Regions from separate parts of the Bradyrhizobium dasycarpum genome, predicted to be linked through region 1. Evidence: predicted binding sites of a transcription regulator. Region 1 holds the regulator's gene; each other region holds the start of a gene.
The links. Region 1 encodes LexA, which represses DNA repair genes until DNA is damaged. Its sites were predicted from a motif close to TGTTCNNNNTGTGTTCNG; they were not measured.

Region 2: a site for LexA is predicted at 1,614-1,631, ahead of ACETMP_RS15130 (PA0069 family radical SAM protein). Genes of this name have one in related genera too.
Region 3: a site for LexA is predicted at 1,568-1,585, ahead of ruvC (crossover junction endodeoxyribonuclease RuvC). Genes of this name have one in related genera too.
Region 4: a site for LexA is predicted at 1,513-1,530, ahead of ACETMP_RS12685 (ImuA family protein). Genes of this name have one in related genera too.

The regions. Positions count from the first base shown of each region.
Region 1 is NZ_CP169574.1:1,538,730-1,542,335, reverse strand. Features, by position in the region: partial or broken gene ACETMP_RS07825 (hypothetical protein) at 1-432, opposite strand, end outside; gene lexA (transcriptional repressor LexA) at 983-1,684, opposite strand; gene glp (gephyrin-like molybdotransferase Glp) at 1,860-3,071, opposite strand; gene ACETMP_RS07810 (hypothetical protein) at 3,280-3,486, opposite strand.
Region 2 is NZ_CP169574.1:3,116,667-3,120,272, forward strand. Features, by position in the region: gene ACETMP_RS15125 (VOC family protein) at 1-403, opposite strand, end outside; gene ACETMP_RS15130 (PA0069 family radical SAM protein) at 426-1,592, opposite strand; gene ACETMP_RS15135 (phosphoketolase) at 1,812-3,606, shown strand, end outside.
Region 3 is NZ_CP169574.1:5,968,752-5,972,357, forward strand. Features, by position in the region: gene ACETMP_RS28465 (methyl-accepting chemotaxis protein) at 1-422, opposite strand, end outside; gene ACETMP_RS28470 (YebC/PmpR family DNA-binding transcriptional regulator) at 644-1,390, shown strand; gene ruvC (crossover junction endodeoxyribonuclease RuvC) at 1,616-2,143, shown strand; gene ruvA (Holliday junction branch migration protein RuvA) at 2,382-2,999, shown strand; gene ruvB (Holliday junction branch migration DNA helicase RuvB) at 3,125-3,606, shown strand, end outside.
Region 4 is NZ_CP169574.1:2,583,921-2,587,526, reverse strand. Features, by position in the region: gene ACETMP_RS12695 (UdgX family uracil-DNA binding protein) at 1-203, opposite strand, end outside; gene ACETMP_RS12690 (putative DNA modification/repair radical SAM protein) at 203-1,432, opposite strand; gene ACETMP_RS12685 (ImuA family protein) at 1,595-2,383, shown strand; partial or broken gene ACETMP_RS12680 (DNA polymerase Y family protein) at 2,280-3,606, shown strand, end outside.

The DNA of each region.
Region 1 (3,606 bases):
CCAATCGGCAGGCGCGTGACCGGTGACCGACTGTCGGCGATGATCTGCGGCTTGTGCTCGCGTTCGCCGGCCGGCTGCGTCACCGGCAGTTGCAGCACGGTTGCGCGCTGGCCTTCGACCAGTTGAGTCACCAGCACGTATTTGCCGTCCAGGAAATTCGATCGCGTCGTGATGGCGATCGGGAATGTGCGGATCGATCTTGCCGAACTTGCCGACGCGGGAGTTGACGGTGCGCGTCCAGATCCAGCGGTTGTCGTAACGGACGTTGTCGGCGAAGGCGAGCTCCGTCCCCGGCAGCAGGCAGACCGCAACGGAGAGATCGGCTTCGGAGGCGAAGCCGCGCGTCGAGGTGCCGCGGAAGGTTGTCGTGACGATCGTCTCTCCGACCTCAGCGGGACGCGTCGCGACGGCATGCAGGCTGTAGTCACACATCGGGTGCTCCTCATGCGAAGATAGCGACCCGCACCTCTCTTGGAGGCACAGGCCTCGAAGTAGAAGCATGCAACGCTCTGCTCGGTTGTAGGCAGATCTGCGGCTGTGATTCGCGAGGGGCGATCACATTATCTTTCCCGAAGTCGGTAGGAACAAAGCCAAGTCCCGCGCATTCTGGCGGGCGTCTGGGACTGGCCCGGACCGCTGCGCCGGCCGCTCGATTGCGACGGCTGCACGATGATATTGCGGGCGCTGCGGACTTGCCCATTCACCGCCGTGTTGTTGCGGACATGATGATGCGCCGCGACGGCTGCACTCAAACGCTCTGGCGCTCGGCTGTCCTCTCCAACTCGAACGGCCGTGAAGCGATGTTGCTTCGCGCCGGCCCAGGGAGGATATCGCCGGAGAGGAGGGGCCGGATCATCTGCGCAGAACCGGAAAGACGATCCAGCCGGAGCGGACATTGGTCCGCTCCAATTGTTGATCGGCGATGCCGACCGAAGGGCGCACGCAGACGCCGCAATACGTCCGGATCGAGTCGTTCCGGAAGTCAGTACTTGCGGTAAAGCCCGATCAGCTTGCCCTGAATCTTCACGCGGTTCGGCGGCAGGATGCGCACCTCATAAGCGGCATTGGCCGGCTCGAGTGCGATCGAGGCGCCCCGGCGGCGGAAGCGCTTGAGCGTGGCCTCCTCGTCGTCGATCAGCGCCACCACGATGTCGCCGGTATCGGCGCTCTCGTTGCGCTGAATCAGCGCCATGTCGCCGTCGAGGATACCGGCTTCCACCATGGAATCGCCGCGCACCTCGAGTGCGTAGTGCTCGCCCGAGCCGAGCATGTCGGGCGGCACGCTGATGGTGTGGCTGCGGGTCTGCAACGCCTCGATTGGCGTACCGGCCGCGATACGGCCCATCACGGGCACCGCAACGGGCCGCTCGCCCTCGCCCATGGACGGGCTGGAGCTCGTGCGGACCTTGCCGAGATTGCCCTCGATGACGCTCGGCGTGAAGCCGCGCCGGGCGCCGGCGGCAGCCTGGAGCTCCGGCAGCTTGATCACTTCGATGGCGCGTGCGCGGTTGGGCAGGCGGCGGATGAAGCCGCGCTCCTCGAGCGCGGTGATGAGGCGGTGGATGCCCGACTTCGAGCGCAGGTCGAGCGCGTCCTTCATCTCGTCGAAGGAGGGCGGCACACCGCTTTCCTTCAAACGTTCGCTGATGAACCTCAGAAGCTCGTATTGTTTGCGCGTTAACATCTCGACCAAAGTCCCCCGGTTGATGTCGTTCGATTCCGAGACGATGAGTTCAGCGATGAGCCGCTACATGCTCGAAACAAATCATGAACGGACACTATATGTTCGATACATGTTCCGCAACTGCTTAATTTACCGTGAACGGCGGCGAGCTCGCGGAATGCGTGTGGCCGTGCACTCAGACGGGGAGCCGCAGCACCTCGCAGGGGCTGCCGGCCTCGGCCTTCGGCGCGAACGGTGCGCGCACGAGAAGTACCTGTGCCGCAGCAAGATTCGCAAGCAGAGAGGAATCCTGATGGCTGACGGGAACGGCGACTTGCGCACCGTCGTCGCGCAGTTCCAGGCGCGCGCGCAGGTAATCCTCGCGCTGGTCGTTGGCGCCGAGATCCTTGCCCAGCACGGCGCGCTCGCGGCGATGATGAATCACTGAACGGCCCGACAAGGCGCGAATCAACGGCACCATGAACAGGAACGCGCACACGTAGGACGACACGGGATTGCCGGGCAGGCCGATCACGCGCATTGCGCCGAGCCGTCCGTGCATCATCGGCTTGCCGGGCCGGATCGCGATCTTCCAGAACGCCATCGAGATGCCTTCGCCCCGCAGCGCCTGCTGGACCAGATCATGGTCGCCGACCGACGCGCCGCCGGTCGTGACCAGGATGTCAGCACCGTTCTCGCGGGCGCGGCGGATTCCGGCGGAGGTGGCCTCCAGCGTGTCGGCGGCGACACCGAGGTCGATGGTTTCGGCGCCCTCGCTGCGGGCGAGCGCATGCAGGGCGTAGCCGTTGGAATAGACGATCTGGCCGTGCCCGGGCGTGGTGCCCGGCCTCACCAGCTCGTCGCCGGTGGCGAGGATCGCAACCTTGGGACGGCGGCAGACGGCGAGGTGCGGGTGATTCATCGCCGCGGCAAGCGCGAGATCGCGCTCCGTCAGGCGGGTTCCCTTGCGCAGGAGCACGTCACCCTCGCGGAAATCGACCCCGGCCGGGCGGACGTGCCGTCCGGCGATCGCGGCTTCCTTGATGGTGACGCTGTTGCCGTCCGCGACAGTGTCCTCCTGGATCACGACCGCGTCCGCTCCATCGGGGATGACGCCGCCGGTGAAGATCCGCACGGCTTCGCCGGCGCCAACTGCTCTTGTGAAAGGACGGCCGGCTGCGATCTCGCCGATCACCGTCAGCCGGGAATCGACCGTTGCCGCATCGGCCGCGCGCACGGCGTAACCGTCCATCGCCGACATCGCCTGCGGCGGCTGCGTGCGCCGCGCCGCGACGTCATGCGCGAGCACGCGGTGATAGGCTTCGTCGAGCGAAACCATCTGTTCAGGCAGCGGCTCTGCACCTGCCAGCACCGCAGCAAAGGCGTCGGAAACCGGCATCAGGGCCACGGGCGAAACTCCTGCTCGCACATCGTTCAATGGGGCGGCGAGAGTTCTAGCTGACTGCAGACGCGAGGCAAAGCAGCACGCAGGATGATCTATCCTGCGTGCTCTCCTTGATCGAGCAAGTGCAAGTTCGCACACGTGATTCTAAAGGCGAAACGGCCGGCATGAGCCTGGCCAACACTGAGTCGGCCAGCGCCACCCGCTCATGTGGTCAAGGTGCCGTCGGATCGTCCCGGCTGACGTCCCATGCGACGTCGGGAGGTTTGGGGCCTTGGTCCCTGTCGGGGAGCGGATCGGCCTGCGATTTCAGGTCCGCAGCCTTGCTGATCAGCTTGGCGGAAAGCTCGGAATCCGAGGTGTTTCTTGCGAATTCAAGCAGCAGAGAGGCTTGCTTGGTAAGGTAGGTTTTGCCCAGCACGTCGATCAGTCCGATGTAAAGATCCCAACGGACTCATGAGTCCGAAGGGTGGTATTCCGTTCCGGGAACTCGGTATAAAAATGCACAAAGTGATCAAGTTCCACAGTTTCTGTAAATTTG
Region 2 (3,606 bases), 1.6 Mb from region 1:
CAACGACCTCCCAGGGATGACCGTCGGGGTCTGCAAAATAACCGGAATAGCCGCCGTAATCGGTCTCGTGCGCGGTCTTCACCAGCTTCGCCCCCTTGCCGAGCGCAAAGGCCATCACCGCATCGACCTCCTCACGGGTCCGACAGTTCCAGGCGATCGTCATGCCGCGGAAGGCCTGCGGCCTCGGCTGGTCTGGCAGCCCCGCGTCGGCCGCGAGTTGATCCCAGCCATACAAAGCGAGCACGGGACCACCGGTATCGTAGAACGCGACGGCCTCGCCGGTCGCCTTCAGCCGGCGCGAGAAACCGAGCGCGTCGTAGAAAGCGATGCTGGCGCGGATGTCGCTGACGCCGAGCGTGATGACCGTGAGCCGCGGCACCGGCACGTTGTGTTCCCCTAGCATGCGACGCCTCTTCCGTTTCCGATCAGAACAGGCTGAGCTGGTCGCCGTTCCGCTTCGGCCGCGCAAAGTGATCCGTCGTCAGCTTGGAGCGCCGCTTGTTCAGCCCGAGCCGCTCGCAGGCGATCTCGAAGCGGCGGCCGATCGTCCAAGCCATCGGGCCGGTGCCCTTCATCCGCTCGCCCCATTTCGCATCGTAATCGCGCCCGCCGCGCATGTCGCGGATCAGGGTGAAGACGTGGCGGTAGCGGTCCGGATAATTCGCCATCAGCCATTCGCGGAAGAGATCGCGCACCTCAAGCGGCAGCCGCAGCAGCACATAGGAGGCTTCCTTGACGCCGGCATGGGCGGCGGCATCGAGAATGCGCTCGATCTCGCAATCGTTCAGCGCGGGGATCACCGGCGCCACCATCACGGTGGTCGGAATGCCGGCGTCCGAGAGCTGCTTCAGCGCCTCCAGCCGCTTCGGCGGTGTCGCGGCGCGCGGCTCCATGGTGCGGGCCAGTTTCGGATCGAGCGAGGTCACTGATATCGCGACCTTGGCGAGGTTGCGCTTGGCCATCCGCGCGAGAATGTCGATGTCGCGCAATACCAGCGCTGATTTGGTGACGATGCCGACGGGATGGCCGGCACGTTCCAGCACCTCGAGGATGCCGCGCATGATCTTGTGCTCGCGCTCGATCGGCTGATACGGATCGGTGTTGGTGCCGATCGCGATCATCCGCGGCTCGTAGCCGGAGGCGGCGAGCTCCTTCTCGAGCAGCGAAGGCGCCTCGGGTTTCGCAAACAGCTTCGATTCGAAATCGAGGCCCGGCGACAGGCCGAGATAGGCGTGGGTCGGCCGGGCGAAGCAGTAGACACAGCCGTGCTCGCAGCCGCGATAGGGATTGATAGAGCGGTCGAAGCCGATGTCGGGTGAGTCGTTACGGGTGATCACCTTGCGCGACGTGTCGATTGCGACCGTGGTCTTGAACGGCGGCAGCTCTTCCAGGCTCTGCCAGCCGTCGTCGAAAGCGACGCGCGCCTCGGCCTCGTAGCGGCCGCTGGCATTGGACTGCGCCCCCCGCCCTCGCCGGCGGGCGCGGTCGATGGCGACGCCGAGTTCCGGAAAATCAGAGTCCGCACCCGCCGGCTCGGAGGGCGCCTTGACCGGCGGGTGCTTGAGAGCATGTGAGGATGCTGCTGGACTCATGAAGCCAAGATAGCACGAGATAGGAACAAATCAAGAACACAAACAAGGAATGGGAAAACAACCCAGGCGGAGCTATCGCCCAAATTTCGAGCGCGGTCCTTTGACCTCACGCAACAAGGCTGTCGTAACGATCTCGTTTGATGTCGCCCCGGGATCGATCGCGCCGGAACAAAGTTGGTGACGATCGCGAGGCTTGGCTCGGCAACGATCGGCAAGAATATGACAAATCAACAACAATCAGCTGTCGCGAGCAGCGATCTCGATCTGCTTGATCGCTATTGGCGCGCCGCAAACTACCTCTCCGTGGGGCAAATCTATCTGCTCGACAATCCTCTGCTGCGCGAGCCGTTGCGGGCCGAGCACATCAAGCCGCGCCTGCTCGGCCATTGGGGCACGACGCCGGGTTTGAACTTCATCTACGCCCATCTCAACCGCGTGATCCTCGCGCTCGATCTCGACGTGATCTATGTCTGCGGCCCCGGCCATGGCGGGCCGGGCATGGTCGCCAACACTTATCTGGAAGGCAGTTACAGCGAGATCTATCCCGAGATCGCCCGCGATGCGGCCGGCATGCGCAAGCTGTTCCGGCAGTTCTCCTTTCCCGGCGGCATCCCGAGCCATGCGGCGCCGGAAACGCCGGGCTCGATCCACGAGGGCGGCGAACTCGGCTACGCGCTGGTGCACGCCTATGGCGCGGCCTTCGACAATCCTGATTTGATCGTCGCCTGCGTCGTCGGCGACGGCGAGGCCGAGACCGGTCCGCTGGCTGCGTCCTGGCACTCCAACAAGTTCCTGAACCCCGCCCATGACGGCGCGGTGCTGCCGATCCTGCACCTCAATGGCTACAAGATCGCCAATCCGACCGTGCTGGGCCGGATGCGAGATGCGGAAATCCGCGATCTCTTTCGCGGTTTCGGCCACGAGCCGCTGTTCGTCGAGGGTGACGACCCCAAATTGATGCACCGGGCCATGGCGGACGCGCTCGACGTCGCCCTCGCCAGCATCCGCTCGATCCAGCAGCACGCCCGCGACGGGCGCGGCAGCGTCGAGCGGCCGCGCTGGCCGATGATCGTGCTGCGCAGCCCGAAGGGCTGGACCGGCCCTAAGGAGGTCGACGGCAAGAAGGTCGAGGGCTTCTGGCGCGCGCATCAGGTCCCCGTCGCCGGCTGCCGCGAGAATCCGGCGCACCTGAAAGTGCTCGAAGACTGGATGCGCAGCTACGAGCCCGAAAAGCTGTTCGACGCGAGCGGCGCCCTCGTTCCCGAGCTTCAGGCGCTCGCGCCTCGCGGCGACCGCCGCATGGGCGCCAACCCGCATGCCAATGGCGGGCTGCTGAAGAAGGAGCTGAAGCTGCCGGACTTCCACCGCTTCGCGATCGAGGTGCCGCAGCCCGGCGGCGTCATGGCCGAAGCGACGCGCGAGCTCGGCAAGTTCCTGCGCGACGTCATCCGCCTCAACGCGAAGGAGCGTAACTTCCGCATCATGGGCCCGGACGAGACCGCGTCAAACCGGCTGGACGCCGTGTTTGAGGCGACCGAACGCGTCTGGATGGAGCCGATCAGATCCTACGACGTGCATCTGGCGCAGGATGGCCGTGTCATGGAGGTGCTGAGCGAGCATCTCTGCCAGGGCTGGCTCGAGGGCTATCTGCTCACCGGCAGGCACGGCTTCTTCTCGTGCTACGAGGCCTTCATCCACATCGTCGATTCCATGTTCAACCAGCACGCCAAATGGCTGAAGGTCACGCGCGAGTTGCCGTGGCGGCGCCCGATCGCCTCGCTGAATTACCTCCTGACCTCGCACGTCTGGCGTCAGGACCATAACGGCTTCAGCCATCAGGACCCCGGCTTCGTCGATCTCGTCGCCAACAAGAAGGCCGACATCGTTCGCATCTACTTCCCGCCTGATGCCAACACGCTGCTGTGGATCGCCGACCACTGCCTGCGCACCTACAACCGCATCAACGTCATCGTTGCCGGCAAGCAACCGGCGCCGCAATGGCTGTCGATGCGGG
Region 3 (3,606 bases), 2.5 Mb from region 1:
CGGTCGACATTGGCGCGGGCTTCCTGCGCCGCGGCACTGGCCGCGTCGGCGAGCTTGCCGGCCTCGCGAACCTGCGCCCCGATACCCAGCGCGGACTGGGTGAACTTGTCGGCGGCATGGGCGAAGGTGGAGGCGGTCGATTGCGCGGCGTTGGTCCGGCCGGTCAGGGCGTCGGTGCGGTCGCGGATGGCGGCCAGCGTCGCCGCGGTCGCCTCGGCGCCGCCGGCCACCGAATTGGCGGCGCGCTCGAGCTGGCGGATCATGGCGCCGAGCTCGAGTTCCAGCAGCTCCAGGATTTCCCGTGCCGAATCAGTCTCGGCCGCGGCAGCGGGCTCGGAATGGGCCGCCGGCTGCGGCGGCGCCGGGGCGGCCGCAGGCGCAGCCTGGTCCGGTAGACGCTTCCGAAATAGTCCGAACGCCATCGGCTCTCTCTTGTCGGGGAATGGTCGGACGCTATTTTCGCAGTCCGGAATGAAATCAGGGTTAACAATGCCCGATCTCTAGGCACCCGGCCGTACCCAGGGCCACCTTTAGGGTGCTACCTTAGGAGTAGGAGATCCCTTTGATTCCGGCGGGTTGGCGGCCTATAAGGCCGCGCTTCCCACGCTCCACCTTTGGCTGACGATTTCCCAAGAGACCACGCATGGCCGGACATTCCCAATTCAAGAACATCATGCACCGCAAGGGGCGGCAGGATGCCCAGAAGTCGAAGCTGTTCGGCAAGCTGGCCCGGGAAATCACGGTCGCCGCCAAGCTCGGCACGCCCGACCCCGCCATGAACCCCCGTCTGCGCGCCGCCGTGATCGCGGCGCGCCAGGAGAACATGCCGAAGGACAATATCGAGCGCGCCATCAAGAAGGCGCTCGGCAGCGACGGCGAGAATTATGACGAGATCCGCTACGAGGGTTACGGCCCCGGCGGCGTCGCCGTCATCGTCGAAGCGCTCACCGACAACCGCAACCGCGCCGCCTCCGACATCCGCTCCTTCTTCACCAAGTCCGGCGGCAATCTCGGCGAAACCGGCTCGGTCGCCTTCATGTTCGACCGCACCGGCATCATCGAATACGACCGCAGCGTCGCCTCCGACGACGCCATGCTCGATGCCGCGATCGAGGCCGGCGCCGACGACGTCGTCTCCGGCGAAGGCGGTCACGAGATCTACGCCTCGACCGAAGGCTATCGCGACGTTGCCAAGGCGCTGGAAGCCAAGTTCGGCGAGCCGCGCAAGGCCGCGCTGATCTGGAAGCCGCAGAACACTGTCGCGGTCGACGACGAGACCGGCGAGAAGCTGCTCAAGCTGATGGATCTGCTCAACGAGCACGACGACGTCCAGAACGTCTACGCCAATTTCGAGGTCTCGGACGCGCTGATGGCGAAGATGGGCGGGTAGGCGCCTGCCTGCTAGCCTCAACCGCCGCTGTCATCGCCCGCGAAGGCGGGCGATCCAGTATTCCAGAGACGTTCGAAGGATACGGATAAGCCGCGGCGTACTGGATACCCCGCCTTCGCGGGGTATGACGGCGGAATACGGGGCAGGTGCTGTCCGACCCACTTCCCCTGTTACTTCTGTTCTGTTTCTGTTTCGCTTCCGGCGGCCAGCCGCTATCACTGGCCCATGACTGCGCTCCCGATTCGTGGCCCCGTCCGCATCATCGGCATCGACCCCGGCCTGCGCCGCACCGGCTGGGGCGTGATCGAGGCTGAGGGCAACCGGCTGATCTACGTCGCCTGCGGTTCGGTGGAGCCGCCGGACGATTTGCCGCTGGCGAGCCGCCTGCTCGCGATCCATGAAGGGCTCGCGGCCGTTCTCTCCAGCCATCAGCCGATGGAAGCGGCGGTCGAGCAGACCTTTGTCAACAAGGACGGCGTCGCCACGCTGAAACTCGGCCAGGCCCGCGGCGTCGCCATGCTGGCGCCCGCAATGTTCGGCATCCCGGTCGCCGAATATGCGCCGAACCAGGTCAAGAAGACCGTGGTCGGCGCCGGTCATGCCGACAAGCAACAGATCGCGATGATGCTGAAGATCTTGCTGCCCAAGGCCGAGCCGCCGTCGGCAGACGCCGCCGACGCGCTCGCCATCGCCATCACCCACGCCCATCACCGCCAGAGCACAGCGCTCCGGCTGAAGGTGGTGGGGATATGATGCGCGTCGCGAGGCACAGATGAGCGGCATCGGCGGTGCGCTCCCTCCCCCTTGTGGGGGAGGACTGGGGAGAGGGGTAGCCGCAGCGGTGGTGCCGCGGTCGTTGGTGAGCGGCGCATGCCGCGCTCGCGCCTTCGAGAGAATCCCCGTGTGGCACCCCCCTCCGTGACCCTCCCCCACAAGGGGGAGGGAACGGATCCGGTGTGCCGTGCGTCCTTCAAGCGATGGGTGCGCAGCGATGATCGGCAAGCTCAAGGGCCTGATCGATTCCTACGGCGAGGATTTCGTCATCCTCGACGTCGGCGGGGTCGGCTATCAGGTGCATTGCTCCTCGCGCACCTTGCAGCATCTGCCCTCGCCGGGCGAGGCCGCCGTGCTCTCGATCGAGACCTATGTCCGCGAGGACCAGATCAAACTGTTCGGCTTCCGCACCGATCAGGAGCGCGAATGGTTTCGCCTGCTCCAGACCGTGCAGGGCGTCGGCGCCAAGGTCGCGCTCGCCGTGCTCGGCACGCTGGCGCCGGCCGATCTCGCCAATGCGATTGCGCTGCGCGACAAGGCCGCGGTGGCGCGCACGCCCGGCGTCGGCCCCAAGGTCGCCGAGCGCATCGTCACCGAACTCAAAGACAAGGCGCCGGCCTTCGCCAATGTCGATCCGGCCGTCGTGCATCTCGCCGGTGCCGTCGACGACCAGCGCGCGCCGCGCCCGGTGGCGGATGCGATCTCCGCGCTGGTGAATCTCGGCTACGGCCAGCCGCAGGCGGCTGCTGCGATCGCATCGGCCTCGCGCAGCGCGGGTGAGGGCGCCGAGACGGCACAGCTCATCCGCCTCGGCCTGAAGGAGTTGGCGAAGTGAGCGCGGCAATGGTCAGTCTCGTAGGGTGGGCAAAGCGCAGCGTGCCCACCATCTTTGGAGCGATCGGAGACGTGGTGGGCACGGCGCGAAGGGCGCCTTTGCCCACCCTACGAGGAGTTCACTAGGTGAGCGACCCCAAGGCCAGCCGCATGGTCTCGCCCGAGCGCCGCAGCGACGATGTCGGCGATACTGCGCTGCGGCCGCAATCGCTGTCCGATTTCGTCGGCCAGCAGCAGGCGCGCAAGAACCTGTCGATCTTCATCGAGGCGGCGCGCAAGCGTGGCGAGGCGTTGGATCACGTGCTGTTCGTCGGTCCCCCCGGCCTCGGCAAGACCACGCTGGCGCAGATCGTCGCCAAGGAGCTCGGCGTCGGCTTCCGTGCCACCTCGGGGCCTGTCATCGCCAAGGCCGGCGATCTCGCCGCCCTCCTCACCAATCTCGAAGAGCGCGACGTGCTCTTCATCGACGAGATCCATCGCCTGAGCCCGGCGGTGGAAGAGGTGCTCTATCCCGCGATGGAGGATTTTCAGCTCGACCTCATCATCGGCGAGGGTCCGGCGGCGCGCTCGGTGAAGATCGAGCTGTCGAAGTTCACGCTCGTCGGCGC
Region 4 (3,606 bases), 1.0 Mb from region 1:
TCGATGAATTTGCCCGACACGTTGAAGGTGCCGTCATTCACCTCGAGGATCGGTGATGGCGCGGGCGGGGCGAACAGCTCGGCTTCGCCGCCTTGCACGGTCCAGGTGACATCGGCCGGCTGCACGTGACGAAGCACGAGGTGACGTGCGGCTTTGCGCCAGCCGTCGAAATCGGTTTCGGTGTCGAGAATGATGTATTGCATCAGAAGCCAAACCCCAGTTGCGTTGCCTTCGGTTTGAACCGTTCGATCAGCCGCGCGTCGTCGAGACGGTGTGACGACGGCCGGTGATCGCTGAGGACGATGAACGGCATCGCCTTGTTGCGGGGCACATGCAGCCGCGCGAGATCGGCGAGGCGGATCGTGGTGGTGCGCCGTGCCGCGATGATGCGTTCGACCGCCTTGGTGCCGAAGCCCGGCACGCGCAGCAGCTCCTCACGGCTGGCACGGTTGACGTCGAGCGGAAAGCGGTCGCGGTGGCGCAGCGCCCAGGCGAGCTTTGGATCGATCTCGAGCGGCAGCATCGCGCTGTCGTCGACGATCTCGCCGACATCGAAGCCGTAGAACCGCATCAGCCAGTCGGCCTGGTAGAGCCTGTGCTCGCGCAGCAGCGGCGGCTGCACCAATGGCAAGGCGCGGCTGGCGTCGGGGATCGGGCTGAAGGCGGAATAATAGACGCGCCGCAGCCGGTAGGCGCCGTAGAGATTGGCGCTGGTGTGGAGAATGGTGTGGTCGGAGGCGCCGTCGGCACCGACGATCATCTGCGTGCTTTGGCCGGCCGGCGCGAAGCGCTGCGGCTTGGCCTTCGCGCTCCGGCCTTCCTCGGCCTCGTCCAGCTTCAGCCGCAGCCGGCCCATGGTGCGGCGGATCGCGCGCACGTCTTTCTCGGGCGCGAATTGCTGCATGCTGGCTTCCTGGGGCATCTCGATGTTGATGGAGAGACGGTCGGCATATTTGCCGGCTTCTGCGATCAGGGCGTCGTCGGCTTCCGGAATGGTCTTCAGATGGATGTAGCCGCGGAAGTGATGCTCCTCCCGCAGCTTTCGCGCGACACTCACCACTTGCTCCATGGTGTAGTCAGGGCTGCGGATGATGCCGGAGGAGAGGAACAGGCCCTCGATGTAATTGCGCCGGTAGAAGTCGAGCGTCAGCTTGACCACCTCCTCGATGGTGAAGCGGGCGCGCGGCACGTTCGAGGAGGCGCGGTTGACGCAATAGAGGCAATCGTAATTGCAGGCGTTGGTCAGCAGCACCTTGAGCAGGGAGATGCAGCGTCCGTCCGGCGCATAGGAATGGCAGATGCCCATGCCGGGCGCGGTCGAGCCCATGCCCTTGCCGTCGCTGGAATCCCGCTTTTCGGTGCCGCTGGAGGCGCAGGACGCGTCGTACTTGGCGGCATCGGCCAGGATCTCCAGCTTACGTTGTACGTCCATGACTGAATCCCGTTGATTCCGCTGATGAATCCGACGGAGCGCCAATTCGATTGACTCTCCGCGCGCCGTTAGCTTTATATTAGAACATATCATGAACAAATGAGCCAGCTGCTGGTTCTTCTTTTGAAGACCACGGCATCAATCTCTGAAGGAGCGGCGAGCATGAGCGGCGCACGTGGAAGCGCGCTTGCGATCTTGCGCGGCCAGATCGAGCGCATCGAGACGGCGGAGATCGTGCATCAGCACGATCGGGTGGCGCTCGGCCACAGCGGGATCGATGCCGCGCTGAAGGGCGGGCTCGCGCGTGCGGCGATCCACGAGGTGTTTTGCGAGGGGCGCCAGGGCGTGGCCGCAACGGGTTTTGTCATGGGACTTGCGGGGCGCGTGGCGGCACGCAAGCCGCTGCTGTGGGTGCGGCAGGATTTTTCGGAAATGGAAACCGGCGCGCTGTCGATGAGCGGGCTCAAAGAGCTCGGCCTCGATCCGCGCCGCGTGGTGATGGTCCGCGCCGCCGATGTCGAGAGCGCGCTGCGCACCTCGGCCGATGCGCTCGCCTGCGACGCGCTGGGCGCCGTCGTGCTCGAGCTCTGGGGCGAGACCAGGCAGTTCGATCTGGTGGCGAGCCGCAAGCTGACGCTGGCCGCGCAAGGCTCCGGCGTCACCGGCCTGATGCTGCGCATGGCCGCGCAACCTTTGCCGTCGACCGCGGAGACACGATGGATGCTGCGCGCGGCGCATTCGCCGCCGGGACCTGTGTGGAGCGTTTGGGGCGCGCCGCGCTTCGATGCCGAGCTCTTGCGCAATCGTCATGGCCCCTGCGGCCGGTGGATCATGGAATGGAATTGTGATGAGTGCCAGTTCAGCGAGCCGTCGACGTATTCTCAGCCTGTGGCTGCCGCGCCTGCCCATCGACCGGATTCAGCGGTTCCTTGGGATCGCCGGGCTGGGTAAATCCGCGCATCCGAGCATCGTCGTCATCAAGGACAACAATGCGCTGGTGATCCATGCGCTGGACGAGGCCGCCGAGCGCCTCGGCCTGTACATCGGCCAACCCTTGGCCAATGCACGGGCGATGTGTCCGGACTTAAAAGTGTTCGACGCCGATGTCGCGGCCGATGCGAAGACGCTCAGCGATATCGCCGATTGGTGCGACCGCTTCACGCCGCTGGTGGCGCTCGATCCCCCGCACGGGCTGTTCCTCGACATCACCGGCTGCGCGCATCTGTTCGGCGGCGAGGCTGCGCTGCTCGCGACGCTGGTTCGTGCGCTCGGCCGGCAGGGCTTTGCCGTCGGTGCGGCGATCGCCGGCACGTCGGTCTGCGCGCGTACGCTGACGCGGCAGGCATCTAGCAGCATCGTTGCCGATGGCGGCGAGGCGGCAGCGATCCGTGCATTTCCGGTGTCCGCGCTCGGTGCGGGCGAGGCCATCACCACCGGCCTGCGCCGCGCCGGCCTGAAGACCATCGGCGACGTCGCCGCGCGCACACGAAGCGAGATCACGGCGCGGTTCGGCGCCCGGTTCTCCACGCTGCTCGCGCATGCGCTGGGGCAGGGCGATGCGCCGATCAGCCCGCGCAAGCCGCTGCCCGACTACATCGTCGAGAAGCGTTTCGCCGAGCCGATCGCGACCGACACCATGATTGCGATGACGTTGTCGCGGCTGGCCGACACGCTGATCGCCTCGATGGAGAAGCAGGGCAAAGCGCGCGCGCCGGCTGGAGGCCGCCTTCTTCCGCACCGACGGCGTGGTGCGCGCGATCATGGTCGAGACCGGACGTCCCGTGACGAAAAGCGCAGTAATCGACCGCCTGTTCCGCGAGCGTCTCGATGCGCTCGCCGATCCGCTCGATCCCGGCTTCGGCTTCGACATGGTGCGTCTGTCGGCGAGCCGCACCGAGATCGTGGTGCAGGAGCAGCGCGATCTCGACGCCCATGTCCACGACAATGACGAGCTCGCCGGGCTGATCGACCGCATCGCCGCGCGCATCGGCGGAAAACGCGTCGTCGTGCACCTGCCTGAGGATACCCATATTCCCGAATGTGCAGTGATGGCCGCCCCGGCGCAGCATCATCTTGCTGCCGCCATGCAGGCCGAATGGCCGGCGCGGATCGAGAGCGAGCCGCCGCTGCGTCCCTTAAGGCTGTTCGACAAGCCGGAGCCGATCAAGGTGCCG